Regions from separate parts of the Streptomyces sp. NPDC002896 genome, predicted to be linked through region 2. Evidence: riboswitches for the same ligand, from Rfam matches in the RefSeq annotation. Region 2 holds a riboswitch; each other region holds the start of a gene.

Region 1 (9,975 bases), on a different contig from region 2:
GAATCCGCGCCGCTGCTGGGCGTCCGGCCTGGCGCGCTCGGGCACGCAGGCGATCGGGTCGGGGAAGACCTCGCCGAGCTCCGCCCCGCCGGCGAGCCGCGCCAGTGCCTCGTACGCCCGCAGGGCACTTGACTTGCCGGTGCCGCTGGGCCCGGCGAAGAAGGTGAGCGGGCCGAGCGGGAAGACGGCGCGGCGGTGTGACGCGAAGGCGGAGAGCCTGAGTTCGGTGATGCTCGGCCGGTCCTGACGCGTCGCGGGCGCCGCCGGGGTCGCGCCTCGGGAGAGCACGGTCATGTCCGGGACCGTAAGCAGCGAAGAATCAGGAGAATCGTTCCGCTGGAGCGGTTTTCCTACGATCGGGGGACCGTCTCTGCAGCGGTGTCGACGTCCGGGCCGGTCCGGGACGGCACGCCGGTCAACGGCCGCGCTTACGCCGCCGGGCCCGGCCCTCGTCCGTCGCAGCCACGGGCCTCACACGCCGCGCCTCCCTGCCCCGGCGACGAGCCCCTGGACCTCGGTCCCGGGCGGAGCCAGCAGGAAGACGTTGCGGTCGACGCGGTGCATGCCGCTGCCGAGGCCGAAGACGACGCCGCTGGCGAAGTCCAAGACGCGCTTGGCGACTTCGGTCTCCGCGCCGGTCAGGTCCAGCAGGACCGGGACCTGCGCCATCAGGGTCTCCGCGACCTTCCGGGCGTCGGCGAACACGTTGACGCGCAGCACCACGAAGCGCCGGTTCGTCTCGGTCTCCGCGTCCGGCAGCGCTCGATGCCCCGGCCAGGACGGCCATTCGTCGCGGTTTCGCAGCGGTACGACCTGGGCGAGCCCTTCCCACTGTTCGTCGGTGACGTCGTGGCTGTTCATGCCCCCACCCCGTCCGGGCTCGTCCTCATTGTCTGCACCGGCCAATTCTTACAAGCAGTCACCCGTTCAGCCCAACAGCGACACGGAGTGAAACGAGAACACTGACCGAACTCCGCGTGCGGGATGGGCGTCATGGACGCCTGCGTCAGTGATGGATGCGCGCCTGGGAGCGATACGGTGCGGGCCTCGGCACGGTGTGGGGCAGGCAGACGGCCCGTCCGCATGCTGCGCGATACCGGATCCGCCGATTCTGCGGTCCGGGAGCGAAGGAGATCCGCTCAAGGTGTACTACATCGCCCGGGCCGGCAAACCGGCACGGGGCGAGGGGCGAGTCCCTGGGACGCCGACCCTGCGGGCACGAGCCTCCGGGACCCTGAGGCCGCTAGCCCTGAGGGCGCAAGCTCTGAGCTGGGAAATCCCCGGAGCGGCTGCCAGGATCGGCCCCCTCCCTGCTGACGATGACGGCGAGCTCGCCCGTCGCCTGACGGAGCGCCAGTTCGAGCGCGGCGGGGGTGTGCAGATCGCCGCTGCCGTCGGGCGGGACAAGCCACTGCAGGGACCGCCCGGACCGGTAGGGGGGCGGCACGGCGACCCAGGAGCCCTTGCCTGCGTAGCGGATACCGGAGCCGATCCAGCGGCAGGCCGGATCCGGCGGCAGGAAGAAGCCGACTCTGTGGGATGCGAAATCCGCGAGTGTGGGCCCGGGCTCGTACTGCGGGGTGCGCAGCAGGGTGTCCAGCGTGAGCAGGCCTAGCTCCTCGGGAACGCTGAGCACGTCCCAGAACCGTCCCGAAGCCAGTACCACCGTCCCGTGTTCGCCGTATTCCCACTCCCGTTTGCATGCCCGGGGATCCTTCGCGGCCGCGGCGAGCCACTCCATGGCTTGCCTCGTGGCCGAATTCCTCATGACCCTCCTCCATCGAAATATCTGGTCTGCATGATCGGACGGGCGATCAACTCACGCCGGGCACAAATCTGTTCGGATTCGTGGACCCGGTCCCGACGCGCTCATGCTGGTAGATATTTCTACGGTGCGGAAGGGGTGGCGAAGCCTGGCGTTTCTTGTAAATGCGTTCGGATGTGGTGACGCATTCACAATCCGCTCACGCCTCAGGCGTTTTGGATTCACCCTTGCGACGGCTGTCCGAATCACCAGTGGGGTCAAAAGGCCGGCACGACTGCGGAGTTGGGGCGCGGAACCGGCTCGCGAGGCGGCACCGCTGCCCCGGACGAATGCGACAACTTCCGCGCCCCCGAGGTGTGTCGAGAGGCGTACTGAGTGTGGCTCCTGGCGTACTCCGTGCCGTAGCAGGTCAGATGCTGTATGCCACAACGGCCTCGACGAACCGGCCCACCTCCTTCTCCGGCAGGTTGCGCGCCAGGTCGGCCTCGCTGATCATGCCGACCAGCCGCTTGTTCTCGTCAATGATCGGAACGCGGCGGATCCGGTGCTCCTCCATCGTCTGCAGCACCTGCTTGATGTCCGCGTCCGCCTTCACCGTGACGGGCTTGCCCTGTGCCAGTTCACCGGCGGTCATCTTCGTCGGGTCACCCCCGGCAGCCAGGCACTTCACCACGATGTCGCGGTCGGTGATGATGCCGTGCAGCTTGTCGTCGTCACCGCAGATCGGCAGCGCGCCCACATCGAGGTCCCGCATGCGTCGCGCCGCGGCGTCCAGCGTGTCGTGCTCGCCCACACAGTCCGCACCGGTATGCATGACGTCTCGCGCATTGGTCATGACAGCCTCCTTGGCAGCGGATCGGCCCCCGGAGGCGCGGAGGGGCGCCACGGCATCCGATCGATGTGCCACGACGCGACTCCCCGGTCGCCTCCTGATGCCTTGGCCCACGTCCATTCTCACTCCGGCGGATCAGCGGTGCATCCGAGGCACTGGGCGGAACATCGGCCTCAGCCGTCCCCATCCGTCCCGCCGTCGTCCGCATCCGACCCGCCGTCGTCCGCATCCGACCCGCCGACGGTCAGCGGGAGCATCCGCCGGCGCTGTTCCGTCAGCCGACGCCGTTCCTCGTCGCCGAGCCCGGCGAACACCTGATCACGCTTCCGGTTGAGTTCGGCGAGCTCCTCCTCGCCGAGCCCGGCAGCCCACTTCCTACGGGCCTCGATCAGCCTGGCGGCCTGCTCCGGTGTCAGCGGTTGGGTCATGGTCGTCATCTCCTCGATCACCTGCAGGAACTGTTCGGTAGACGTCCCGGCCGTCCGGCCGAGCGCGCCGAGCACCCCAAGCAGGCGGGACCGCAGTTCCAGGGTCTGCCGAAGCCGCTCCTCGACCACGTCCAGCTGCCGCCGGACCAGCTCGGCCGGGTCGTGGTCCGGTTCGGCGGCCAGCGTCTCCCGGATCTGGCCCAGCGAGAACCCGAAGCTCCGCAGCGACAGGATGCGGTGCAGCCGCCGGACGTCGCCGCCGGTGTAGCAGCGGTGCCCGCCGGACGTCCGCGCGGACGGCGACAGCAGTCCGAGCTGGTCGTAGTGGCGCAGTGTCCGTACGGTGAGGCCGGTCTCGCGCGCCAGCTCGCCGATCCGCCGAATGCTCTCGTCCCGCTCTGCCATCCGTCTCCTCCCAGGGGTGCGAGGCTCACGCTAGAAGGTGACGTGACGTCAGTTTCAAGGGGATGCGTCCAGCTGCTTCCTGCGGGGCGGGGGCGCCGGCGCGGCCCCCTGGTATCGCCCGCGCGGCCGCCGGGTCACGACACCCAGGTCGTGGCGGTGTCGGAGTAGCGCAGCAACACCCCGACGCCGTCGGCCAGCCGCGGTTCCTCCTGCGGCGGTACGACGACCAGCTCGGCGCCCGTACCGACGGCCGCGCGGATCAGGGCGGCGTCGGCCGGCTGCTCCTCGACGGCGCTCACGCCGAAGGACCGCAGGTCGGCAGGGGAGAGCGCGATGTGCGTCGGCTGAGGTCCGGTCCACACCCGCGTGCTGAACTCCGTACGCTCGTTGATCAGGAGCGACCTCGCCTGGCTTCGCTGCAGCGCGGCGACGGTGGCCGCCATACCCTCCGCCGCACTGCCGTACCGGGCGCGGTGCGCCATGAACGTCTCCGCCTGGGCCCGGTCCCGTACCGCCATGCGTCCACGGAACAGCTCGGCGAGTTCCCCCTCGAGCAGCGCCCGGCCGTCGCCGTCTTCTCCCGTGCCGCCCTCGGCGACGACCGTGCGCTCGCTCAGGCGCCGGGGCAGCCGGTGGAGCAGGACGCCACGCGCCCACACCTCACCGCATACGACGATCACCTCGGCGCCGCCCCGGTCAGCCAGTTCCTCCAGCTCGCCGACGACCTGTGCGACGCCCCTCTGCCAGTCCGCCGCGGGGATGCGCCGACGGGCATGGGTGCCGGGAGTGACCCTGCTGATGGGCCACCTGCCTGTCTCCAGGTCGGCCTGCAGTTCCTCCTCGACGCCGGTCTCGCCTCGCTGGTCGACGCGGTGCACGACGACAGCCGCGTACGGGATGTCCGGTGCATGCTGAACCGCCAGCGGCATGGCATCGGGCAGTGAGGTGAACTCGGCCAGGTCACGGACGGGCGGATCGGGCAGCTCCGCGACCAGAGCCAGCCGTCCGTGCGCCGCGAAGACCGCCTGGCCGTGCCGGCCCGGGACGGCCCTGTCGGTCCCGATCACGGCGGCCACGGCAGCGACGGTGGCGGTGTCGGCGCCCTGTGCGGTCAGGTCGTCGCGCACATGACGTCGTCGCAGGTCGTTGGCGGTTTCCGGGTCCTCGATGTTCCGGGAGGTGTCCACATAGGCGCAGGCATAGGGGCCCGGCCGTGCGTACAGCGGTTCAAGAAAGGACAGCTTCACGGTTGCCTCCTGGCCTCACCCTGTCCAGGGGCCGGCCGCGACCGCGGTGGCTTGGCATGACCATGGAGCACCGTCCATCGAGTCCCCGTTCAGCCTGGTCCGACGGTCTGGCTCCGGTCGGCGCGCCGGCGGGACGCCTCGATCTCGGCGTAGGCCTGGTCGCGGCCTTCCCAGTGGGAGCCCTCGACGGACTTGCCGGGTTCCAGGTCCTTGTAGACCTCGAAGAAGTGGGTGATCTCCAGCCGGTCGAACTCCGGGACGTCACCGATGTCCTGGACGGCGGCGTAGCGCGGGTCGTGGGCGGGCACGCACAGGACCTTCTGGTCCATGCCCTTCTCGTCGCGCATGACGAACATCGCGATCGCCCTGCACTCGATGACGCAGCCCGGGAACGTGGGGTCACCGGTGATGACCAGAGCGTCCAGGGGGTCGCCGTCGCCCCCGAGGGTGCCGTCTATGTATCCGTAGTCGGCCGGGTATTGCGTGGAGGTGAAGAGCATCCGATCCAGACGGATCCGCCCCATCGAGTGATCCATCTCATACTTGTTACGGGACCCCTGCGGGATCTCCACAGTCACATCGAATTCCACGGTGGCCCTCCTTGTCCGCGTCCTCGGCCCGTCCACCGGGACCCGATCGCTCAGGGCGCGGGTCCCGGTGGCGGGCCGAGCATGGTCGCATCACAGGTCGGCCGCTTTCTTGCCGTTCGGCTACCCCTTCGGATCGGCCATGAACGGGATCGGTGCGCGCGTTTTACCTGGATTTCCGCGGTACGTCAGTAGGCACCGAAGACGTTGTCCATCGAGCCGTACCTCTTGGCCGCGTAGTTGCACGCAGCAGTGATGTTGGCGACCGGGTCGAAAATGTCCCACGACGTACCGGGCACGTGATAGGCGCGGAACGTGGGGTCGATCACCTGGAGGAGGCCCTTGGAGGGCGTTCCCTTTGCGGCGTTGGAGTCCCAGTTGTTGACGGCCCGCGGATTGCCCGAGGACTCGCGCATGATGTTCCGGTGGATTCCGTCGTAGGTGCCGGGAATGCCCTGCGCGGCCATGATGTCGAGCGACTGCCTGATCCAGCCGTCGAGGTTGTTGGCGTACGTCTTGGCGGACGCCTGCGTGGCGGCAGCGGTAGTGGTCGACGTCTGCGGTGTGGCTTTCTCACCGAGCGTCAGCTTTAGGCCCGCGTAGATCTTCGACGGGTCGTTGCCGATGACTGCCCGGTTGTCCTCGTACAGCTTCTTCCAGCCGCCCTTCAGGTTTTGCGCGCGTGCGATCTTGGCCAAGGTGTCGCCCTTGACCACGGTGTATGTGGTCGTGGCGGTGTTCAGGGCGGCGGCGGGCGAGAGCGCCGCCGCAGCGGCGGCGGACTGCACCGCCGGTGCCGCTTCGGCTTGGGTCACCGCCGTCAGCGGTACGGCGAATACGGCACCACCCGCGCCCAGGGCGACGAGGCCTCGAGCAAGCGGATTGGCCCTGGGGCGACGGTGCTTTCCCTTTGCACGCATGACAAATTCCTCTCCGTCGCCTGCGAGGTGAGCTGTCGGGTTCGGGCTGGAGATGCCCGGCCGCAGTGTGAATGCGGCTTCACCCCTAGCCGGTCCGGTTTCCGGATCGGCGGCTTACCTGGTTTCCCCGCTCCTGCCATACGTGATTGATCGCGGTTTCCGTGGCGGCGACAGGATTCGGCGGGGCCGCCCGGATTGGCGTGAAACGTAAGCGAGAACGCCCGGGCGGAACAAGGGCCGAATTCACACACGGAAATACACATGGCGAATCCAGCGGGGGCGGGGTGGGCTGCCTGCCGGCCACCCGGCAGCCCAACTCCCTTTACCCGAAGGCCGGATGACACAAGAAGCGAGACAAGCAGAAAACGGGACAGATCATCTCGACGTGAGGCATATCACTGACGAGACGACATTTCTCGCCCCACAACGCTATTCAAAGCACAGAAAGTTGAGCTAATGGAACGGAAGGGAGTTTTAGTAGAAAAGGGGCAAATCGTCCATATGGTCAGCTCTAGCGGCTCTCGCGCCCTGCTCGGTTCCTCGTGAGCCGCTCAACTGACGCGGCATCAAGAGCCCCTGCGGCGAACGGACGTCGACGTCCGCGAGTTGCGTCGCCAGCTCGATCCGCGAGGACGCGGGCGGCCGGCCCTCGGCCAGCTGCATGAGCACCCGGGTCGCCTCGTGGCCCAGCTCCCCGAACGGCTGGCGCACCGCACTCAGCGGCGGACAGGACATGGCGGCCGCCCGGGTGTCGTCGAAGGACATGACCGCCAGGTCGTCCGGCACGCTCAGCCCCTGCTGGCGGGCTGCCTCCAGGACGCCGAGCGCCTGCGCGTCGCTGGCCGCGAAGACGGCCGTGGGCGGGTGGTCGCTGCGCAGGATCCGCAGGCCGGCGACCAGCGCCTCGTCGAAGTCGAAATCGGTCGAGCGCACGAGGTCCGGGTCGCAGGCAATCCCGGCCTCCTCCAGTGCGGCCCGGTAGCCGTGCAGCCGCGCCGACCCGGCCAGGGAGTGCGACCGGCCCGCGACCATGCCGATCCGGGTGTGCCCGGGCCCAGCAGGTGCTGCACCGCGTCCCTGGCTCCGCTCCAGTTCGTCACACCGATGCTCGGGATGTCGAGCGTGGGCGCGCTGAGCGGATCGACCAGCACCACCGGAAGCCGCTGCTCGACGATGCGGCGCTGGTCGTCCTCCGCCAGCATCGAGATGACGATGATCAGCCCCGCCGCGTCGAGCGCCACGCACTGCTCCAGCCACTGGGATATCGAGCGCCTGCCCGTGGTCCCGGTGATGACGTCGACGCCGAGCTCCGCCGCCGCGTCCACGATCCCCCGGACGACCTCCAGCGTGTAGGGGCCGGACAGATCCCGGAACACCGCGATGATCTGCCGCGGGACCGCGGGGTTCCGCTCCCACGGGCGCACGTACCCGTGGCGCGCCAGCAACTCCTCGACACGGGCACGCGTCGCGGCACCGACGTCACGACGCCGGTGCACCACCTTCGACACGTGCTGAGGGACACACCCGCCTCAGCGGCGATGCCCGTCAGCAGACCGTACTGCGCATCCGGGTGCGCCTTGTCCTGCGCCGTCACTCGATGCCCGCCCCTGCCCGCCCCTGTTCCGCCGACACCGATGCGCTGGTCAGCACCGACTCCCTCGCCGGATTCGGACGCAAGGTAACGAGGCGAAGTATCCGGTTGCAAGGCCGAGGCGAGGACGGCGACGAGAGCGCCGTCAGCTCTTCGCCACGAGTTCCCTGAGCGCGATGTTGAGTTCGAGGACGTTCACCCGGGGCTCGCCGATGAAGCCCAGAGTGCGGCCCTCGGTGTGCTCGGCCACGAGCTTCTGGACCCGCGCGACGGACAGGCCGTTCTTCTCCGCGACGCGGTGCACCTGGAGGTCGGCGTACTGCGGGGAGATATCCGGGTCCAGTCCGGAGCCTGAGGACGTCACCGCGTCGGCGGGGACGTCGGAGGGCTTGACCGTGTAGCCGGGCACCGAGTTGTCCTTGACGACCGCGGCCTTGGCGGCCTTGACCCAGTCGACCAGATCCTTGTTGTCGCCGGAGCGGTTGGTGGCACCGGACAGGATCAGCTTGTACTGCGTGTTGACGCTGTTGGTGCCGAGGCCGTTCTGCGGGCGCGCCTGGAACCACTTCAGGTCGGGCTCCGGGGTTTCCTGCCCCTTCTTCAGCGGCAGGTTGTACGCCTGGCCGATGAGCGAGGAGCCGACGACCTTGCCTTGGTACGTGATCTCGGAGCCGTTCGCCTTGCCGTTGAACAGCCCCTGGGCCACGCCGGTGATGACCAGCGGGTAGAGGATGCCCGTCACCACGGTCAGTACGAGGAGGGCCCGCAGGCCCGCCGCGAGCAGCCGGGCGGTGTTGATGACCGAGTTGTTCATGGCGATCAGCCGACTCCGGGGATCAGAGAGATGAGTACGTCGATGATCTTGATGCCGACGAAGGGGGCGATGAGCCCGCCCAGGCCGTAGATCCCGAGGTTGCGGCGGAGCATCCTGTCGGCGCTCACCGGCCGGTACTGCACACCCCGCAGGGCGAGCGGCACGAGCGCGATGATGATCAGCGCGTTGAAGATGACCGCTGACAGGATGGCGGAGTCGGGCGAGGAGAGCTGCATGATGTTCAGCTTGTCCAGGCCCGGGTAGACCGCCGCGAACAGCGCGGGGATGATCGCGAAGTACTTCGCGACGTCGTTGGCGATGGAGAACGTCGTCAACGCGCCTCGGGTGATAAGGAGTTGCTTGCCGATCTCGACGATCTCGATGAGCTTGGTCGGGTTGGAGTCGAGGTCGACCATGTTGCCGGCCTCCTTGGCGGCCGACGTACCGGTGTTCATCGCCACGCCGACGTCCGCCTGGGCCAGCGCGGGCGCGTCGTTCGTACCGTCGCCGGTCATCGCGACGAGCTTGCCGCCCGCCTGCTCGCGCTTGATGAGGGCCATCTTGTCCTCGGGCGTGGCCTCCGCGAGGAAGTCGTCGACACCCGCCTCCTCGGCGATCGCCTTGGCCGTCAGCGGGTTGTCACCCGTGATCATGATCGTCTTGATGCCCATGCGGCGCAGCTCGTCGAACCGCTCCCGCATGCCGTCCTTGACCACGTCCTTGAGGTGGACCACGCCGAGGACCCGTGCGCCGTCAGCGTCCTCGACGGCCACGAGCAGCGGCGTACCGCCCGCTTCCGAGATGCGGTCGGCGATCTCGACCGCATCATCGGCGACCGTGCCGCCCCGCTCCTGGACCCAGGCGACGACCGAACCGACGGCGCCCTTACGGATCCTGTGTCCGTCGACGTCCACGCCGGACATCCGCGTCTGGGCGGTGAAGGCGACCCACTCGGCATGCGCCAACTCGCCCTGCTGACGCTCCCGTAGCCCGTATTCCTCCTTCGCCAGTACGACGACGGAGCGGCCCTCGGGCGTCTCGTCGGCCAGCGAGGAGAGCTGGGCGGCGTCCGCGACCTCGGCGGCCGTCACGCCCCGCACCGGCACGAACTCGGCGGCCTGCCGGTTGCCGAGCGTGATGGTGCCCGTCTTGTCGAGCAGCAGCGTCGACACATCACCGGCGGCCTCGACCGCGCGCCCGGACATGGCGAGCACATTGCGCTGCACCAGCCGGTCCATGCCCGCGATGCCGATCGCCGACAGCAGCGCGCCGATCGTGGTGGGGATCAGGCAGACGAGCAGGGCCACCAGCACGACCATGGTCAGGTGCGTGCCCGCGTAGGCCGCGAACGGCGGCAGCGTGGCGACGGCCAGCAGGAAGACGATC
Region 2 (9,975 bases):
CCCGGACCTCCTTGCGCTCATAGAAGCGGACGCCGCCGACGACCTTGTACGGCAGGCCGACGCGGATGAAGACTTCCTCGAACACACGCGATTGTGCGTTGGTGCGGTAGAAGACGGCGACGTCGCCCGACTTGGCCTCGCCCTCGTCCGTCAGCCTGTCGATCTCGTCGGCGACGAACTGTGCCTCGTCGTGCTCGGTGTCGGCGACATAGCCGGTGATCCGCGCGCCCGCGCCTGCGTTCGTCCACAGGTTCTTGGGGCGGCGGCTCTCGTTGCGCTCGATGACGGCGTTGGCGGCGCTCAGGATCGTCTGGCTGGAGCGGTAGTTCTGCTCGAGCAGGATCGTCGTCGCGTCCGGGTAGTCCTCCTCGAACTGGAGGATGTTGCGGATGGTGGCGCCGCGGAAGGCGTAGATCGACTGGTCCGCGTCACCGACGACGCACAGCTCGGCCGGCTCCGGGTCGTCGTCCCCTCCCGGCTGTCCCACCAGCTCGCGCACGAGCGCGTACTGGGCGTGGTTGGTGTCCTGGTACTCGTCGACCAGGACGTGCCGGAAGCGCCGCCGGTAGTGCTCGGCGACGTCCGGGAACGCCTGGAGGAGATGGACCGTCGTCATGATCAGGTCGTCGAAGTCGAGCGCGTTCGCCTCGCGCAGCCGCGACTGGTACAGCGCATAGGCCTGGGCGAGGGTCTTCTCGAAGCCGTCGGTGGCCTGCGCGGCGAAGGTCTCCTCGTCGATGAGCTCGTTCTTGAGGTTGGAGATCTTGGCGCTGAAGGATTTCGGCGGATAGCGCTTCGGGTCGAGATCGAGGTCACGGCAGACCAGCGCCATGAGGCGCTTGGAGTCGGCGGCGTCGTAGATCGAGAAGCTGGAGGTGAAGCCAAGCTTCTTCGACTCGCGGCGCAGGATGCGCACGCACGCGCTGTGGAAGGTCATCACCCACATCGCGCCCGCGCGCGGACCGACGAGGTGCTCGACGCGCTCCTTCATCTCGCCCGCGGCCTTGTTCGTGAACGTGATCGCCAGGATCTGCCCGGGGTGCACGCCGCGCTCGGCCAACAGATACGCGATGCGGTGCGTCAGCACGCGCGTCTTGCCGGAGCCGGCACCGGCCACGATGAGCAGCGGGGAGCCGGAGTGCACCACGGCGGCGCGCTGCTCGTCGTTCAGCCCGTGGATCAGCTCGGCCGGGTCGATGGCGGGGCGGGGCGCGCCGTCCCTGTAGTACGCATCCCGGGGCGGCGGAGGCACGTCGAACCGGCCCTCGAACAGGTCGTCCGGGATGTCCTCCGGGGCGCTGTCCTCGGGCGGCGGCGGGGGCTCCTCGTCCGCGTGCCGCGCGGGCTGGAGATCGGCCAGGAAGCTGTCGTCAAAGAGGCTGCTCATCGCTTCTCGAGTTTAGGCCGCCGCACCGACACCCACTGCCGCCTCCGGAACTCTGCCCGCGCCGTATCGGGAGAACCGAGCCGGACGGAAAGCGCCGCAGGTCACTCCAGATGCGGATATCGGCGGACTTTCTGTTTTGCGCAGAACCACCCCATATAGCCCCACCAAACAGTCAAGGTCACGAAAATGTATCGGGCATATCGAACATCAACCTTCACAGCCGCCACATGAGTTGGCTAGCGTGCCCGGCGGGCTGCCCGTACCCCCGCCGGCGAACGACGCCGGGACGGGTCGCCTCCGCCGAGTCCGGTGCGCCCTCACGGCAGCCGGAGCCGGGGACCCACTCTGAACTTGGGGTGAATCGGTCCCGTACCGAGTGCACGCGGCAGTCCGCGCGCAGGAGGCGACGGGCTGTAGGGCAGCCTTCCGAACCACCCGCCCGAACCCGACAGCTAACCCGGTAGGCGGTCCACGGAAGGAGTCGCCTCCTTGGCGTCGCACCGCAAGTCGCGGACCACCGGCCAGCTCGTCGCCGGTCTCCGCACCTCCCCCGCGGTCGGCTTCACCGCCGCCGCCCTCACCTCCGTGGCGCTTATGTCACAGACGGCGACCGCCGCGCCCGCCGAACCGAAGCCCAGCCTCGAAGAGGTCCAGAAGAAGGTGGACGACCTCTACCGGCAGGCGGGTGTCGCCACCCAGAAGTACAACGCGGCCAAGGAGCGCACCGACAAGCAGCGCAAGCGCGTGGACGGCCTGCTCGACGACGTCGCCAAGCGCACCGAGAAGCTGAACGATGCGCGCGAGGAGCTCGGCTCGTTCGCCGCCGCCCAGTACCGCACCGGGTCGGCCGTCCCCGACACCGCCACGCTGCTGCTCGCCGACGACCCCCAGGACTACTTCGACCAGAGACAGCTGATGAACCGGCTCACCAGCCGGCAGAAGGAAGCGGTCGACGACTACCAGACGCAGCAGGTCCAGACGACGACGAAGCGCGAGGAGGCGACGGAGTCCCTCGAGACGCTGACCGAGTCGCAGACGGACCTGAAGACGAGCAAGCAGGACGTCCAGAAGAAGCTCAGCGAGGCGCGCGAGCTGCTGTCGAAGCTGACCGCCGAGGAGAAGGCGCGGCTCGCGGCGATCGAGAAGGCGAAGGAGGAAGAGGCCAGGCGCAAGGCGGAGGAGCTGGCGCGCAAGCAGGCCGAGGAGGAGCGGCAGCGCCAGGCGGCGCAGGAGCAGGCCGAGCAGGAGGCGGGCACCGGTTCCGGGACGGGCAGCGGGAGTGAATCCGGGAGCACCGGCTCCAGCACCGGCTCCTCCAGTTACGCCGCGCTGGCCACCAAGGTCATCGACTTCGCCGAAGCCCAGATAGGAAAGCCGTACGTCTGGGGGGCCACGGGGCCCGACTCGTACGACTGCTCCGGCCTCACCCAGGCCGCGTGGAAGTCCGCCGGGGTGTCGCTGCCGCGCACCACCTGGGACCAGGTGAAGGTCGGCACGACCGTGTCCGTCGACAATGCCCAGCCCGGTGACCTGGTGTTCTTCTACGACGACATCAGCCACGTCGGGATCTACATCGGCAACGGCGAGATGATCCACGCGCCGAAGCCGGGGGCGAATGTGCGGGTCGAGTCGATCTACTACATGCCGATCCACAGTGTGGTGCGGCCGGCGTAGCCGCCGCCCCCTGGACGCCGCTGGGGGCTTCGCTCCCAGACCCCCGGTCGCCCTTCGGGCTCGTCCTCAAACGCCGGACGGGCTGGGTTCAGCCCGTCCGGCTGGCATCAGCCCGACCTTCACGTCCACAGCACCGCGATGAACACGTTCGCCATGGTCAGCAGCCCCACCAGGCCGAACAGCTTCTTGTCCACCGTCTCCTCGTCGCGCTTCACGTAGACGAGCCCGAGGATCACGATCAGCAGTGCCAGCTTCACGCCGATCTTGATGTTGTTGACGGGCTGGTCGTCGGCCTGGTTGAGGCCGACCAGGATCACGCCGGTGACGAGCATCGTGAGCGCGCCGTGCAGCATCGCCGGGCCGAACCGGGCCGTGCCCTCGCCCATCGCCTTCATCTGGGTGAAAAAACCACCCAGGAGCGAGGCTATGCCGATGATGTGCAGGCCGACGAAGAGATGGATGAGTACGTCCATGAGGCCGGAGCCTAACCGGGCCGATAGCACCGGCCTCCGGGCAGGGGTGCCACTTCGGCGCAACGGTCACAGGCGTACGGCAAGGGGGCGGCGGCCCGTCGGGTCCGCGGTCACATACGGGCACGGGCAGTCCACTCCGGCCAGTTGCGCACATCGCGTCACCGGCCGGTGACGGAGGGGTTTAGCGTGCTTCCCCAGGTGACCGACTCCCCACCGCCGCCCGGTCAGGGGCGGCAGTCGGACACCACCGCCGAGAAGGTCCGGCGGCGGCGTGCTCCCCCTGTGCGGGCCGCCGCCGGGCACCCGTCCCCACCGCGGTTTCCTCGGCGGTCGCACGCCCCCGGAAGGACGTGGAGCCCCGTGGCAGCGCACCGCAAGCCCCGACAGCGCTCGCTCAGCGGCCATACTGCCCGCACCGCCGCCACCACCCTCGCGCTCGCCGGAGCGGCGACCGCGACGGCCTTCGACGGCACCGGTCAGGCGGCGCCGGATCTCACCCCGGCCCAGGTGAAGGCCAAGGTCGACGAGCTCTACCACGAGGCGGAGATCGCCACCGAGAAGTACAACGGCGCGAAGGAGAAGGCCGGCGAGGCCGAGAAGGCCGTCGACGAGCTCCGGGACGAGGCGGCCCGCAGGATGGAGCGGCTGAACTCCGCGCGCGGTGCTCTGGGTTCGGCCGCCGCTGCGCAGTATCGTTCAGGCGCCCTCGACCCGGGCGTGGAGCTGGCGCTCTCCTCCAACCCCGACCAGTATCTGGAGCGCGCGGCGCTGGCGGAGCGCGCTGGGCACCGGCAGGCCGCGGACGTCGCAGGCGTCGAGAAGCAGCTCCAGCAGATCGAGCAGCTTCGCGAGGAGGCCGACGGCCGGCTCGACGAACTTCAGGCCCGCCAGGCGGAACTGAAGCGGCACAAGAAGACGGTGACGACGAAGCTGGCCGAGGCGCGGCGGCTCCTCAACGGCCTCCCGGCGGACGAGCGCGACGGGATCTTCGGGGACGGGGCGGGGGGCGCGTACGGCAATCCCGGTTCCGACGGTCTCGGGGCCCTCCCCGGCGGATCGGTCGCCGCACCCAACTCCCGGGCGGCCGCAGCCGTTTCCTACGCGTACCGGGCGCTGGGCAGGCCCTACGTATGGGGCGCCACAGGGCCGAACGCCTTCGACTGCTCCGGCCTCACCCAGGCCGCGTACCGCTCGGCGGGCGTCTCGCTGCCCCGCACGACGTATGCCCAGATCGACGCCGGCCGGCGCATCCCGCGCTCCGAACTGCGCCCGGGCGATCTGGTCTTCTTCTACTCGGGCGTGAGCCATGTCGGCATCTACGTGGGCAGCGGCCGGATGATCCACGCCCCGAACCCGAGCGCGCCGGTACGGATCGCGCCCATCGACCAGATGCCGTTCGCGGGGGCGACCCGGGTGGCGTAGCTCCGGCGGCACCGTGTCGGTCGTGCGACCGCGGCACAGCCTGCGTGGGCACCTCCATGCCCCACACCCCGGGCGCATATCGACGCGAATCAGAACAAGCCCAGTTGGTTAGGCCCTCCTCTTAGGGGAAGCCGGATAGCGACGATTCCTGCTGCTCGGAGGATCGCCGGAGCGCGGTCCCCGCCGAAAGGAGGAGACACCTCATGAGCACGACCATGGAGTCCGTCGACGTGGACGTCCCGCTGCACACCGCGTACAACCAGTGGACGCAGTTCGAGGAGTTCCCGAATTTCATGGAGGGTGTGGAACAGGTCAGGCAGATCGACGACCGGCACAACCACTGGGTGACGAATATCGCCGGGGCCCGCAGGGAGTTCGACACGGAAATCGTCGACCAGCTCCCCGACGAAAGGGTCGCCTGGCGCACCACCTCCGGCGAGGTGAAGCAGAAGGGCGTGGTGACATTCCAGCGCCTGGACGACACGCACACCCGGGTCAACCTCGCCCTGGACGTCGAGCCCTCCGGTCTCGCGGAGAAGACCGCCGACATGGTGGGCGTCATCGGCCGCCGGGCCAAGGGTGACATGAAGCGCTTCAAGCACTACATCGAGGAGCGCGGCACCGAATCGGGCGCCTGGCGCGGCCGGATCACTCCGGGCGGCTGACCGCTTCCCCTGACGCCGCTTCCCCTGACGGAACGCGGAATCCGGGACGCGGAACCCGGAATGCGGAACCCCGGAAAGCGGAGGTGATCCGCGATGGCGCGACCGATCTGGTCGGGCGTCCTCAGCTTCGGCCTGGTGACGGTCCCCGTGTCGCTGTACACGGCCATCGAGGACCACACCACGCACTTCCGCCAGCTGCAGCGCGGCACCTCCGTCCGGGTCCGCAACAAGCGCGTCAATGAGCGCACGGGCAAGGAGGTGCGCTTCGAGGACATCGTCAAGGGCTACCCCCCCCCCGGCGACGAGGAGGAGGACGGGGAGTACGTCGTCGTCGAGCGCGAGGAGCTCGACCGGATCGCCCCCGGAAAGTCCCAGCTGGTGGAGATCAGCGGCTTCGTGGACCTGAACGACGTGGAGCCGGTGTATTTCGACAGGACGTACTACCTGGGGCCGCGCGGCAAGGAGTACGCGAAGGTCTACCAGCTGCTGCGCACCGCTCTTGAGAGATCCAACCGCGCCGGGATCGCCACGTTCGTGATGCGCAGCAAGCAGTATCTGACGGCCGTGCGCGCCCAGCCCGAGGTCCTCGTCCTGCAGACCATGCACTGGGCCGACGAAATACGCGCCCCGCACCAGGCGGTGCCCGGTCTGCCGGAAAGCGTGGACCTGTCCGACAAGGAAGTGGACCTGGCGCTCCGCCTCATCGACGGTCTTTCGGTCGACTGGAACCCGGAGGAATACCGGGACACGTACGAGGAAAAGGTCGCGGAACTCGTCGAGGCCAAGCGCCAGGGCGAGGAGATCGCCGTCGCGGAGGAGCCGCCCGAGGCAACGAATGTCGTCGATCTGATGCAGGCCCTTCAGGCCAGCATCGACCGGGCGGGGGAGAAATCCGGCGGTAAGCGGCACAAGAAGGCAGCCCGCGGCAGTCCGCCGGGCGCCCGGACACCGAAGCCGGAACCGGGCCCGGAACTGAAGAAAATGAAGAAGGAAGAGCTTTACGAGCGAGCCACGGAAATCGGAGTTCCGGGCCGGTCCCGGATGACCCGCGAAGAGCTCATAGACGCCTTGAGCAAGGCCACGCGCCGGAAGAAGGCCGCCTGAGCCGACTCTGGCCGATCGACCTGAATCGAGCCGAATCGAGCTGCGCAAGCGGTGCGGTGAGAAACACACAAGCCAAGCAGAGAACACCCGAGCCAAGCACAGAGAAACAGCCAGGTGGCGATCATGCCAAGAGGATCCAGCCCGAAACGAGAGCGTCAGTACGAGCACATCAAGGAGAGTGCCGAACAGCGCGGAGAGAGCACGAAGCGGGCCAAGGAGATCGCCGCCCGCACGGTGAACAAGGAACGTGCGCAGGCTGGCGAGTCCCGCACCGCAAGCCGTAGTTCGATCCAGGACAAGCCCGCGCCGAAGCGCGGCGGCGAGCGGTCCCACTCCGGCTCCCAGGGACCGACGTACGACCAGCTGTACGCGGAGGCGAAGCGCCGGAACATCGACGGGCGCTCCAGCATGAACAAGGCCGAACTGAAGAGGGCCCTCGGCAGCAGCTGACCACAGGGGGCCGACGGGGCCGGGCGAAAGCGGGTGGCCGGTGGGACCACTGGGCCCCGGCGCTGTCGAACGGCTGGTCGGACCGGCTCGGTCAGACCAGGCGGCGCGCCGTGGCCCAGCGGGTCAGCTCGTGCCGGTTCGAGAGCTGGAGCTTGCGCAGCACCGCCGACACATGCGACTCGACCGTCTTCACTGAGATGAACAGCTGCTTGGCGATCTCCTTGTACGCATAACCGCGGGCGATGAGCCGCAGCACCTCGCGCTCGCGCTGGGTGAGACGGTCCAGGTCCTCGTCGACCGGCGGAGCGTCGGTGGACGCGAACGCGTCGAGGACGAACCCGGCCAGACGCGGCGAGAAGACCGCGTCTCCCTCTTGCACGCGGAAGATCGAATCGACCAGGTCGCTGCCCGTGATGGTCTTGGTGACATAGCCGCGCGCGCCGCCGCGGATGACGCCGATGACGTCCTCGGCGGCGTCCGAGACGGACAGTGCCAGGAAGCGGACGGGCCGCTCGGCGTCGGCCATCAACGCGGCGCACCGCCGCAGCACCTCCACGCCTCCGCCGCCGGGCAGATGCACGTCGAGCAGCACCACCTCCGGGCGCGTCGCGGTGATGACCGCGACCGCCTGGTCGACGTCGGCGGCCTCGCCGACCACCTCGACCCCGGTCTCCGCGGTCTGGCCGATCTCCGCCTGGACTCCCGTGCGGAACATACGGTGGTCGTCGACCAGGACGACCCGTACGCGACGCCCCGCCGCGCCCTCGGAACGCTCCGCAGGACTCGTCCCGGTCGGCTCGTTCGCCCCCGCCACGTCGCTCATGACGTCCTCTCCGCCCTCTCCATGGTCAGTTCGACCTCCGTGCCACCGTCCGGTACGGCACGCAGCCGCGCCGTACCGCCGTTGCGCTGCATTCGGCCGATGATCGATTCTCGTACGCCCATCCGGTCCTCGGGCACGGAATCCAGGTCGAAACCGGGCCCACGGTCCCGGACCGACACGAAGACGGTCCGGTCCTCGACCTCGGCATAGACCTGCACCGCGCCGCCCTCGCCACCGTACTTGGCGGCGTTCACCATCGCTTCCCGCGCGGCCTGCATCTGTGCGCCCAGTTTCTCGTCGAGCGGGCAGTCGCCGACGACCACGACCTCGATGGGAACGCCGTGCTTGTCCTCGACCTCGGCGGCACTGCGCCGCACGGCCTCGGCGAGCGTGTCCGGCTCCTCGGCCTCGTCCTTGCCGGTGCCCTCCGGCTTGTACAGCCAGGCACGCAGGTCGCGCTCCTGCGCACGGGCCAGGCGCCGCACCTCGCCGGGGTTCTCGGCGTTGCGCTGAATCAGCGTCAGCGTGTGCAGGACCGAGTCGTGCACATGTGCGGCGACCTCCGCCCGCTCCTGCGCGCGGATACGCATCAGGCGCTCCTCGGACAGGTCCTGGGTCATGCGTACGAGATAGGGACCGGCGAGCAGGGCTATGCCGACGAGGACGGCGAGCGCCGCCTGGAGTACGGAGCCGAGGTTCTCGGCCGAGCCCTGCAGCACGAAGATGCCGGTGACGCCGGTGCCGACGAGCAGCACGCCCGCCGCCGAGCGCACCAGGGTCAGGGTGCGGCGGCGTCGGCCGACCTCCATCCAGCGGGCCCGCCGCGCGTTGTCCGCCTGGCGCCAGACCAGGGCGACGCCGGCGCCGACGAGCAGGGTCGGCCACAGGTACGCGGTGGCGGGGCCGCCCAGGTCGACGGTGCTGAGGAAGACCATGGCCACGACGACCATGGCGAGCAGTGCGACGATCTGGCCCTTGTCCGGTTTGCGGGCCACGAGCCTGCGGCGGCCGTCGGGGGCCGTCTCCGTGGTGACCGCCGGGGGGCGCTCGGCGTCGACGCCGCCTACGCCGAGCGGGACGAAGAACCAGAAGGCCGCGTACAGCAGGGCGCCGAAGCCGTGCGCCATGAACAGCCCGACGAAGACGAGCCGCACCCAGCCGACGGGCAGACCGAGGTGCCCGGCGAGGCCCCTCGCCACTCCGCCGAGCCAGCGGCCGTCGCTGCTGCGGTAGAGCTTGCGGAGGGGGCGCGGGGCGGCGGTGGGGGCGGCGGCTTCCGGCATGCCACCGATGGTCACATGCCTTGCGGCGCGGGACATCAGGGTTGGACCCGGAGACTTCCCGGAGCCCCGTCCGGGCCCGGCCCACCCGCCGCATCTGCGCCTGCCCTTCGACTGGGCACAGGTCCCACGCGAGGCGCCCGCCGTCGTGGGTTGTGCCCACCCTCCCCCAGCGACCGCTGGGAGGTGCCCCCGGCCCAGCGGAACGATTTCCCACAACGGCCCGGGCCCACCCACCCGCAGGTGGCGAACCAGCCGCCCACCGGCCGGAGGCCCGGGACGACCTCAGGGCTCAATATCAGGGTTCGTCCAGGGTCGGACCCGCTGCCGTCGGGCGGCATCGGCCGTCACCATGGACGTATGACGGATCAGCAGCGCGCCGCCGAAGGCGCAGTCGGCGCCCCGGGCGGTAGTCCGTCCGACGCCGCCCGGGACCCCGCCGAGCCGGCGCCCCCCGAGTCGGCGCCCCCGTCGAAGTTCCGCCGGGACCGCCGGCACAAGATGCTGGGCGGGGTCTGCTCCGGCCTCGGCCGCCAGTGCGACATGGACCCGGTGATCTTCCGGATCGGTCTCGCCGTCCTCGCCGTCACCGGCGGCCTGGGCCTCCTCTTCTACGGCTTCGCCTGGCTGTTCGTACCCTTCGACGACGAAGAGGAGAACGAGGCGCGCAGGCTGCTGTCGGGCCGCGTCGACGGCC
Region 3 (9,975 bases), on a different contig from region 2:
GGGGTCAGTTTGCGTTCGGGGGTGGAGGGTGCGTATGGTGGCAGATCGTTTGATCCCATTTGCCCGGCGCCATGAATGATGCGCCGCGTGTGGCGCGTACTCTCCCTTGCCGTGGCCGGACCGCATTGAGGCGGTCGATTGTGACTTCACGGAGTTTGGGCGCGTGCCGAGACTCCGGAAGGTTTCGCATTTCGCATGTCCGTTTCCAGTACTGACCGTTCCGTCCTGCCCGAGAACGAGGTCGAGATCGCGGAGGTCGTCGTCTCCGAGGACGTCGCCGACGCGGCGCCCGAGGACTCCGCCGACGCCGCGCCCGAGCTCACCTTCGCCGACCTCGGCCTGCCCGAGGGCGTCGTCCGCAAGCTCGCGCAGAACGGGGTCACCACGCCGTTCCCGATCCAGGCCGCGACCATCCCGGACGCCCTGGCCGGCAAGGACATCCTCGGCCGTGGCCGCACCGGCTCCGGCAAGACCCTCTCCTTCGGCCTGCCGCTGCTCGCCACCCTGGCCGGCGGCCACACCGAGAAGAAGCACCCGCGCGGCGTCATCCTCACCCCGACCCGCGAACTCGCGATGCAGGTCGCGGACGCGCTGCAGCCGTACGGTGACGTGCTCGGCCTGAAGATGAAGGTCGTCTGCGGCGGTACGTCGATGGGCAACCAGATCTACGCCCTCGAGCGCGGCGTCGACATCCTCGTCGCCACGCCGGGCCGGCTGCGCGACATCATCAACCGCGGCGCCTGCTCGCTCGACAGCGTCCAGATCGCCGTACTCGACGAGGCCGACCAGATGGCCGACCTGGGCTTCCTGCCCGAGGTCACCGAGCTCCTCGACCAGGTGCCGGCGGGCGGTCAGCGCATGCTCTTCTCCGCGACGATGGAGAACGAGATCGCGACGCTGGTCAAGCGCTACCTGAACAACCCGGTCAGCCACGAGGTCGACGCCGCCCAGGGCGCCGTCACGACGATGACCCACCACATCCTGATCGTGAAGCCCAAGGACAAGGCGCCGGTCACCGCCGCGATCGCCTCGCGCAAGGGCCGCACCATCATCTTCGTCCGCACCCAGCTGGGCGCCGACCGCGTCGCCGAGCAGCTGCGGGACGCGGGTGTCCGCGCCGACGCGCTGCACGGCGGCATGACGCAGGGCGCGCGCACCCGCACCCTGGCCGACTTCAAGGACGGCTACGTCAACGTGCTCGTCGCCACGGACGTCGCCGCGCGCGGCATCCACGTCGACGGCATCGACCTCGTCCTGAACGTGGACCCGGCCGGCGACCACAAGGACTACCTGCACCGTTCGGGCCGTACGGCGCGTGCGGGCCGCAGCGGAACCGTCGTGTCGCTGTCGCTGCCGCACCAGCGCCGCCAGATCTTCCGGCTCATGGAGGACGCGGGCGTCGACGCCTCGCGCCACATCATCCAGGGCGGCGCCGCGTTCGACCCCGAGGTCGCCGAGATCACCGGCGCCCGTTCGATGACCGAGGTGCAGGCCGAGTCCGCGGGCAACGCCGCCCGGCAGGCGGAGCACGAGGTCAAGGACCTTGCCAAGCAGCTGGAGCGCGCCGAGCGCCGGGCCGCCGAACTCCGCGAGGAGGCCGACAGGCTGACCGCCCGCGCGGCTCGTGAGCGGGGCGAGGATCCGGCTGCCGCGGTGGCCGAGGCGGCTGCCGGCGCCGACGCGTCCGCGCAGGCGGTGGCGGAGGCCGCCGACGAAACGGCGACCGTTTCGCTGCCGGAGCCAGCCGCCGGTGACGAGCGTCCGGAGCGTGAGGACCGTCCGGTGCGTGAGGACCGTCCGTCGTACGAGCCGCGTCAGCGCCGTGACGAGCGGGGCAACTACGAGCGCCGTGACCGCCGCGACTTCGACCGGGACCGTGACCGCGGTGGTTTCGGTGGCCGCGACCGGGACCGCGACCGTGGGTTCAACCGGGACCGTGGCGACCGTGGGTTCGACCGGGATCGCCGGGACAACGACCGCGGCGGCCGTTCGTTCGAGCGTCGCGACGACCGGGGTGACCGTGGCGGCTTCCGCCGGGACGACCGGGGTGACCGCGGTGGCCGTTCTTTCGAGCGCCGTGACAACGACCGTGGGTTCAACCGCGACCGCGGCGACCGCGGGTTCGACCGGGATCGCCGGGACAACGACCGCGGCGGCCGTTCGTTCGAGCGTCGCGACGACCGGGGTGACCGTGGCGGCTTCCGCCGGGACGACCGGGATGACCGCGGCGGCCGTTCCTTCGAGCGCCGTGACAACGACCGTGGCGGCTTCCGCCGGGACGACCGTGGCAGCAGCCACCGCGGCCACGACCGTCCGTACAACCGCGACCGCCGTGACGACCGTCCCTCCGGCGGCTTCCGCTCCGGTGGCCACGACCGTCCGTACAACCGACGTGACGACCACCGCGGCAGCGGCTCCGGCACCGGCACCGGTACCGGGTCCTTCGGCCGCCGCCAGGACAAGCCGCGCTGGAAGCGGAACGGCTGACCCTGCCTGACCGGGCCCTTCAGGGCCCGGAACCAGCCCCGGAAGGGCCCGGACGACTTCGGTCGTCCGGGCCCTTCGGCGTTCGCCTCGATATTGGCCATGACGTAACCGAAAACCCCTCCTGACCCACAAGTACCCCTTGGTACGCTCCCGTTGCCCTGCTCAGAGCGCGCGCATCTCGCGCCCTCCTCGCGCACTTCTTGCGCACAGCACACAGCACACAGCCCTTGGGGCTGGGGAAACACATGGCTCAGCACAAACTCGTACGCCGGCGTGCGCTCAGATGCGGGGGGTCAACGGCAAGGGCACCCTCGACTGGAAGCGGTCCGCCTCGGGCTGGCCCGCGGGCACCCTCGCCGTCCCCTTCGGCGACATGGGCAGCGACCGCTGCTCCGAGATGCTGGTGCGGATGCCGAACGGCGAACTGCGCCGCTACTCGGGCCACTGCGGCAGCTCCTACTCGCCGGGCAGCAGCCACACCTCGCTCGGCACCGGCTGGAACGCGTACAACGTGCTGGTCGCGCCCGGCGACCTGACCGGCGACGGACGCACCGACCTGCTGGCGCGCAAGGCGTCGACCGGCGACATCTACGTCTTCGCCAACGACGGGCACGGCAAGCTGGCGGCCGGGAAGAAGATCCGCGACCACTGGACGACGAAACACGAAGATCGTCGGCGCGGGCGACCTCAACGGCGACGGGTTCGGGGACGTCCTCGTGCGGCACAAGGACGGCACGCTCTACCGCTACGACGGCCTGGGCAACGGCCTGTTGAAGGACCGCGTGAAGATGTACACGAACTGGGGCGCGTCGTACAACGCGATCGTCGGGGTCGGCGACATCACCGGCGACGGGAAGAACGACCTGGTCCTGCGGGACACCGGCGGCGGTCTCTACCGGTACGACGGCAAGGGGAACGGCTCGTTCGCGCCGCGGGTGAAGATCGCGAGCGGTTGGCAGGGCTACAAGGGCCTCTTCTAGCCGCGTGCCCGGCCGGTCGTACCGCGTGCACGCCGATCGGCTCCGAGCCCGGCCGGTCGGTTACGGTCGAGTTTCGGCCGTTCTGTGGCGCATGTCATGCCCCCAGCGAGGGAATCGCTGGGGGCATGACAGATGACGCCGTCGGTGGTGCCGCGGAAACCACCGGTAAGCCATCGCCGGACGCGTCAGCGTCCGGCACCGCGCACGTGACGGACGAGGAGCGGCTGGCCCAGCTCGGCTATACGCAGGTCCTCGCGCGCAGTATGTCCGCGTTCTCCAACTACGCGGTCTCGTTCACGATCATCTCGGTCCTCTCCGGCTGCCTGACCCTCTACCTGTTCGGCATGAACACGGGCGGTCCCGCCGTGATCACCTGGGGCTGGGTCGGCGTCGGCCTGATGACGCTGTTCGTCGGGCTGGCGATGGCCGAGATCTGCTCGGCGTATCCGACGTCGGCCGGGCTCTACTACTGGGCCTACCGGCTCGCGCCGTCGCGGAGCGCCGCGGCGTGGGCATGGTTCACGGGCTGGTTCAACGTCCTCGGCCAGGTCGCGGTGACGGCGGGCATCGACTTCGGCGCGGCGTCGTTCCTGGGCGCCTACCTGAATCTGCAGTTCGGCTTCGAGGTGACGCCCGGCCGTACGATCCTGCTCTTCGCCGCCATCCTGCTGCTGCACGGCCTGCTGAACACCTTCGGTGTACGCATCGTCGGCCTGCTCAACAGCGTCAGCGTGTGGTGGCACGTCATCGGCGTCGCCGTGATCGTCGGCGCGCTCACCTTCGTACCGGACAGCCACCAGTCGGCGAGCTTCGTCTTCACGGAGTTCGTCAACAACACGGGCTGGGGCAGCAGCGCCTACGTGGTGCTGCTCGGCCTGCTGATGGCCCAGTACACCTTCACCGGGTACGACGCCTCCGCCCATATGACGGAGGAGACCCACGACGCCTCGACGGCGGGTCCGAGGGGAATCGTTCAGTCGATCTGGACGTCGTGGATCGCGGGCTTCGTCCTGCTCCTCGGCTTCACCTTCGCCATCCAGTCGTACGACAAGGCACTCGCGTCCCCGACCGGCGTACCACCGGCCCAGATCCTGCTCGACGCGCTTGGCGCGACGGCGGGCAAGCTGCTGCTCCTCGTCGTCATCGGCGCCCAGCTGTTCTGCGGCATGGCGTCCGTCACCGCCAACAGCCGTATGATCTACGCCTTTTCGCGCGACGGCGCCCTTCCGCTCTCGCACGTCTGGCACACGGTCAGTCCGCGAACCCGCACGCCGGTCGCGGCGGTCTGGCTCGCCGCGGGTGGCGCGCTGGTGCTGGGCCTGCCCTACCTGATCAACATCACGGCCTACGCGGCCGTCACCTCCATCGCGGTCATCGGCCTCTACATCGCCTACGTCGTCCCGACCCTGCTGCGCCTGTGGAAGGGCGACGCCTTCGAGCGCGGCCCGTGGCATCTCGGCGCCTGGTCACGGCCGATCGGGATCGTCGCGGTGGTGTGGGTCGCCGTCATCACGGTCCTCTTCATGCTGCCCCAGCTGTCCCCGGTGACCTGGGAGTCCTTCAACTACGCCCCGATCGCCGTCCTGGTCGTGCTGGGCTTCGCGGCAGCCTGGTGGCTGGCCTCGGCCCGCCACTGGTTCCTCAACCCGGAACACGAGCGCACGCTGGCCCGTGAAGCGGCGCGGAAGGGGGCGTTGGAGCCGTTGGAGCCATGAGATCGGGAGGCCGATGGGCCCGTGGTCGCCGATACCCGATCGGAGACCCGGGCTCGTCCGGCTATGCTCGGGGATGCAGTAGCGCGGGCCGTTAGCTCAATTGGCAGAGCAGTGGACTTTTAATCCATTGGTTGTGGGTTCGAGTCCCACACGGCCTACCGGGCCCCCTCGGGGTGGGAACCCCCGTTGACCTGCGTCAACGGGGGTTCTGTCGTGTCGGGGGCGCGCTTCCTTCCACTTACTCCTCGTCCCATGCCTGGATCAGTGTCTGGTCGACGATCTTGCCGTCCCGTAGCGACATCATCGAGCTGGCCAGCACCTTGACGCCGTCGGGGTACTCGCAGGACTCGGTGAACGCGACGTGGTCGCCCTGCACCACGCACTGCTCCAGCTTGTGGGTCATCTCGCGGCTGTAGACGTCGCTCAGCAGCTCGCTGATCTCGTTGCGGCCGTGCTTGACCGCGGGGTGGCTGGGCTGGCTGTTGCGGTCGACGACGCGGAGTTCCGCATCGTCCGCGTAAAGCGACAGGAGCGTGTCCGCGTTCTGGCCTTCGATGCCCTGGCGCAGGATTTCGGTGTCGAAGGCGGGGCTCGCCGAGGTGCCCATGATGACCTCCTTGTGACCTCTATTCCGAGGCTCCTCCGCCGGATGAGCCGCGGCAACCGTTGCCGCACGCCCCAGCCGGGCCGGCCGTGGGGCCGCCGCGGGGCTGGCCGTGGCCACCATCGTGGGGCCCCGGCCGTGGGCCTACCGTGGGGGCCGCCGCGGGGCCGCCGGCCGAGGGCAGGGGGAGGACGGCGGCCCCTCCCGCACAACCGCTGCCCAGTCGGTGCAGCCGGGTGCGACCGGTGCCACCGAGGCTCGGCGCTGTGCGGGTCCGCCGACAGTGGACCGCCGCCGCTCGTGCGCCGGGAGCGTGCGTGAGCCACCGGCGTGAGTGCGCGGTTCACACGGGGCGCGAACCGGGCTGGTCAAAGGGGCCTCGCGGATGGCGTACACTTGTGTTTAACGACGCGGGGTGGAGCAGCTCGGTAGCTCGCTGGGCTCATAACCCAGAGGTCGCAGGTTCAAATCCTGTCCCCGCTACTGAAGGCCGAGGGGCCGGAACCAGACAATGGTTCCGGCCCCTCGGTGCGTTGCGTGACAGTGCCTTCCACGGTGCTCGGTCGGGGCCTTCCATGGTGCTCACTCGGGCGGCCCACCGCAGGCCGCGTCTCGTGCCGCGGCGGGAATGCCTGAGGGGATACGGCGACGGGCGCGGGCGACGCGGCGGGAGACGAGCGGTGCGGCAGCGAGGAGATCGCGACGCAGGGAAGGGCGGCGGCGAGCCCGCCCGGGATGGCGGCTGGCAGGACAGAGAGGTTGTAGGGGACGGGACGGAGGAGGCCGAGCAGCGGGGTTTTGCGGCCGTGCGGGCCTTCGTGCGGTTCCTGCCCGCGCTGCTCATCGCCGCCGGAACGCTCTACGATGCCCTCACGCCCGCGGTCTTCACGGGGGCGCCCCTCTTCACCGCGGCCCCGCTCGTCGCCGCCGCGCTCTACTCGCTCCGCGGCACGGTCCTGACGGGGCTCGTCGCACTCGTCGCCGTGCTCGCCGTGCGCCTCAGACCCGGTGCCGACGTCGATGTCGGCGCCGTTACCGAAGTGGTGACGGTCGCCGTCGTGGCCGTGATCGCCGTCGTCATCAACCGCGTCGTACGCCGCAGCGGCCAGCAACTCGCCTCGGCCCGCGAGATCGCCGAGGCCGCCCAGCGGGCCGTGGTGCCCGAGCCGGCCGAGCGGATCGGCGGCCTTGACGTCGCGGCCCGTTATGAGGCGGCGCAGGCCGGCGCGTTCATCGGCGGCGATCTGTACGCGGTGCAGGACACCCCGCACGGCGTACGGCTCGTCGTCGGCGACGTCCGCGGAAAGGGCATGGGCGCGGTGGCCGCCGTCGCGGTCCTCATCGGAGCCTTCCGGGAGGCCGCCGAGCAGGAGGCGTCCCTGGAAGCGGTGGCGCAGCGCCTCGACCGGGCGCTTGCGCGGGAGGCCACGCGGCGGCGCGGGGTCGAGCTCCTCGAAGGGTTCGCCACCGTGGTTCTCGCCGAGGTCCCGCACGGCCGGGACATCGTACGGGTGATCAACCGCGGCCATCCCGAACCGCTGCTGCTGGACGCGGAAGGGGCCCTGTGCGTGATCTCCTCCGGTGAGCCCGCGCTGCCGCTCGGCATGAGCGATCTGGGGACGTGGCCCGACCGCGCGTACGAGACCGGCTTCCCGAGCGGGACCATGCTGCTGTGCTACACGGACGGGCTTTCGGAGGCGCGTGACGAGCACGGCGAGTTCTACGATCCGGCGGGCCGCCTCGCCGGGCGGGTCTTCGACGGCCCGGGCGCCATGCTGGCCGCCCTCGCTGCCGAGGCGCGCCGGCACAGCGGTGGCGGGATGGCGGACGACATGGTGCTGCTGGCGGTGCGGCGGCCATGAGAGGTACGGCGCGTCCATGTCACCTTCCGTGACCGAACAACCCCCCTCCGCATAACAAATGACACACCGTCAAAAAAGCCTGGGTCGCGGCTGGGTGGTCAACTCGCCCGATTCCGCCCGATCGTGCCCCGTAAAGTCCAGACCAAAGGCTTAATGATCAGCCGGAACGGCTTGGAATTCGGTACCCCCGTCTATTAACGTTCGATAACGCAGCGCGGTCGTCCCAGCCGTCACAAGAGGCGGCTCCGTGCGCACGCGCCGAATCCCGTAAGGGAACCGGGGAACCACCAACTTGGGGTGAATCGGGCGCCTTTCGCATGAAGGGCGGTCGTAGGAGACCTTCCTGCTCCGAACCCGTCAGCTAACCCGGTAGGCGAGAAGGAAGGAAAGGAGTGCGCCCCAGTGGCGTCCAACCCGCCTGCCCCGCAAGCCTCTTTCGCGCCGTACGACCCTGAAGGCGCCGGATCCGACCCCGGCACCGGAACCGGATTCGAGCCCGGCACCAGAACCGGATTCGGCACCGGAACGGGCTCTGGCTTCAGCACCGGCAACGGCCTGGGTACCGGCCTCGGTACCGGCACCGACTTCCGCCAGGACGAGGGGCCCTGGGAGGAATGGAACCCCACTGAGGAGTCCGTCCGACCCGTCCGCGGCCGGCACCGCGTCATCAAGCAGCGCGGCGGAGGACTCGCGCGCAGCTCCACCGTTCTCGGCGTGGGCGTCATCGCCGCCGTCGGCGCGGGCGGCATCGCCACCGCGCAGGGCGGCAAGCCGCCGGTGCAGATATCCATGCCCGACCTGTCGTCGGTCACCGACTCCCTCCCCAGCGTCAGTGCCCTGATGCCCGGCGGCTCGTCGGACTCCGACGACGCCAAGGCCGCGCCGCTCACCGGAGCCGGCGTCACCGCCGCCGACTCCGAGCAGGGCGCCACCGACGCCGGCGAGGCACTGCGCACCCGCATCATGCAGCAGGCGGAGCAGCAGCAGGACCAGGCGGAGAACGCGGCCGCGCAGGCCGCCGAGGAGGCCGCCGCCAAGCAGGCCGCCGAGGAGGCGGCCGAGAAGCAGAAGGAGGCGGAGGCCAAGGCCGCCGCCGAGAAGAAGGCGGCGGAGGAGGAGGCCAAGCGCAAGGCCGAGGCGGAGCGCCTCGCCAAGCTCGCCGCGAGCTTCGCCCTCCCCACGTCCTCGTACACGCTGACCTCGCACTTCGGTGACGCGGGTTCCATGTGGTCCTCCGGCTACCACACCGGCCTGGACTTCGCGGCCCCCACGGGGACGCCGCTCAAGGCCATCCACACCGGCACGGTCAAGGAGGCCGGCTGGTCGGGTTCGTACGGCTACCGCACGGTCATCGAGCTCGAGGACGGTACGGAGGTCTGGTACTGCCACCAGTCCTCGATCAGCGTGAGCGTCGGCCAGAAGGTCACCACGGGCGACGTCATAGGCCGCGTGGGCGCCACCGGCAATGTCACCGGGCCGCATCTGCACCTCGAGATCCACCCCGACGGCGGCGACGCGATCGACCCGCTCGCCTGGCTGCTCAGCAAGGGCGTGAACCCCTGATCCGACGGTGTGAGCTGAAAGGGCGTCAGGACAGGTAGGGGTTGTACGCGGGATACGGCGCCGTGCCGCCGTACGGTGCCTGCCCCTGCGGGACCTGCCCGTACGGCGGCACGGCGCCGGGCGCCACCTGTCCCAGCGGATACCCGTACCGGGGGACGTAGGGCACGACCACCACCGGCGTCGTCGCCGCGGCCGCGTGTGCCAGCGCGGGACGCGCCACGTCCTTGCGGCGCCACAGCTCGTGCAGCAGCTCCTGTTCCCGTACGACGAAATCGGCTCCTGCGCGGCCGCGGCGCCCGCGGTGGCGCAGGAACGCCAGAGACGTCGCATACGCCTCGTACTCGGCGACCGCCCGTGCCGCGGGCTTGCCCAGGTGGCGGCCCGCGTACTCGCGGGCCAGTCGGCGTGCGCGCATCGAGCCCAGGGCGAACGGCTCGGGCGGCGTCAGCCAGCCCGCGGCCGCGTATGCGGGCAGTTCGCGGCGGATGGTGCGCAGCTCACGCTGTCTGGTCCAGATGACCAGCCAGGTGAGCAGCGCGAACGCGGGCACCATGAAGGCGGCGTAGACGGCGAAGAACCCGTACGGGCCGAAGCTCGACGAGCCGTTCCAGGCGGCGTGCATGCCCATCGCGAGGAGCAGGCCGGCGAGCGGCAGCAGGACCCGGCGTGCGCGGTGGCGCTCGGCGGACAGCGCCGTGATGCCGAAGCCGATGCCGCTGAGCACGGTGAACAGAGGGTGCGCGAACGGCGACATCACGATGCGG

What was found. A riboswitch is a leader RNA that binds a small molecule or an ion and turns the genes downstream of it on or off. The one in region 2 is predicted to bind cyclic di-AMP.
Region 1: it holds a riboswitch for cyclic di-AMP, as region 2 does, so the genes downstream of both, ABT009_RS27345 (LysM peptidoglycan-binding domain-containing protein) here and ABT009_RS14470 (C40 family peptidase) in region 2, are expected to answer to the same signal.
Region 3: it holds a riboswitch for cyclic di-AMP, as region 2 does, so the genes downstream of both, ABT009_RS39670 (M23 family metallopeptidase) here and ABT009_RS14470 (C40 family peptidase) in region 2, are expected to answer to the same signal.

The regions. Positions count from the first base shown of each region.
Region 1 covers NZ_JBEOVA010000015.1:175,498-185,472, reverse strand. Annotated here, with positions in the region: gene ABT009_RS27380 (AAA family ATPase) at 1-294, opposite strand, end outside; gene ABT009_RS27375 (cell division protein SepF) at 472-861, opposite strand; gene ABT009_RS27370 (hypothetical protein) at 1,244-1,768, opposite strand; gene ABT009_RS27365 (CBS domain-containing protein) at 2,175-2,600, opposite strand; gene ABT009_RS27360 (MerR family transcriptional regulator) at 2,771-3,430, opposite strand; gene ABT009_RS27355 (baeRF2 domain-containing protein) at 3,565-4,677, opposite strand; gene ABT009_RS27350 (inorganic diphosphatase) at 4,767-5,267, opposite strand; gene ABT009_RS27345 (LysM peptidoglycan-binding domain-containing protein) at 5,453-6,184, opposite strand; cyclic di-AMP (ydaO/yuaA leader) riboswitch at 6,187-6,347, opposite strand; gene ABT009_RS27340 (substrate-binding domain-containing protein) at 6,659-7,216, opposite strand; gene ABT009_RS27335 (hypothetical protein) at 7,298-7,537, shown strand; gene ABT009_RS27330 (potassium-transporting ATPase subunit C) at 7,921-8,589, opposite strand; gene kdpB (potassium-transporting ATPase subunit KdpB) at 8,595-9,975, opposite strand, start outside.
Region 2 covers NZ_JBEOVA010000007.1:145,215-155,189, forward strand. Annotated here, with positions in the region: gene pcrA (DNA helicase PcrA) at 1-1,387, opposite strand, end outside; cyclic di-AMP (ydaO/yuaA leader) riboswitch at 1,676-1,869, shown strand; gene ABT009_RS14470 (C40 family peptidase) at 1,877-3,061, shown strand; gene ABT009_RS14475 (hypothetical protein) at 3,181-3,534, opposite strand; gene ABT009_RS14480 (C40 family peptidase) at 3,895-4,956, shown strand; gene ABT009_RS14485 (SRPBCC family protein) at 5,160-5,621, shown strand; gene ku (non-homologous end joining protein Ku) at 5,715-6,725, shown strand; gene ABT009_RS14495 (plasmid stabilization protein) at 6,849-7,175, shown strand; gene ABT009_RS14500 (LuxR C-terminal-related transcriptional regulator) at 7,267-7,998, opposite strand; gene ABT009_RS14505 (ATP-binding protein) at 7,995-9,281, opposite strand; gene ABT009_RS14510 (PspC domain-containing protein) at 9,639-9,975, shown strand, end outside.
Region 3 covers NZ_JBEOVA010000036.1:38,403-48,377, forward strand. Annotated here, with positions in the region: gene ABT009_RS39635 (DEAD/DEAH box helicase) at 196-2,487, shown strand; gene ABT009_RS39640 (FG-GAP repeat domain-containing protein) at 3,204-3,467, shown strand; gene ABT009_RS39645 (amino acid permease) at 3,593-5,182, shown strand; tRNA gene ABT009_RS39650 (tRNA-Lys) at 5,268-5,340, shown strand; gene ABT009_RS39655 (nuclear transport factor 2 family protein) at 5,421-5,789, opposite strand; tRNA gene ABT009_RS39660 (tRNA-Met) at 6,196-6,269, shown strand; gene ABT009_RS39665 (PP2C family protein-serine/threonine phosphatase) at 6,467-7,648, shown strand; cyclic di-AMP (ydaO/yuaA leader) riboswitch at 7,895-8,039, shown strand; gene ABT009_RS39670 (M23 family metallopeptidase) at 8,051-9,211, shown strand; gene ABT009_RS39675 (PrsW family intramembrane metalloprotease) at 9,237-9,975, opposite strand, start outside.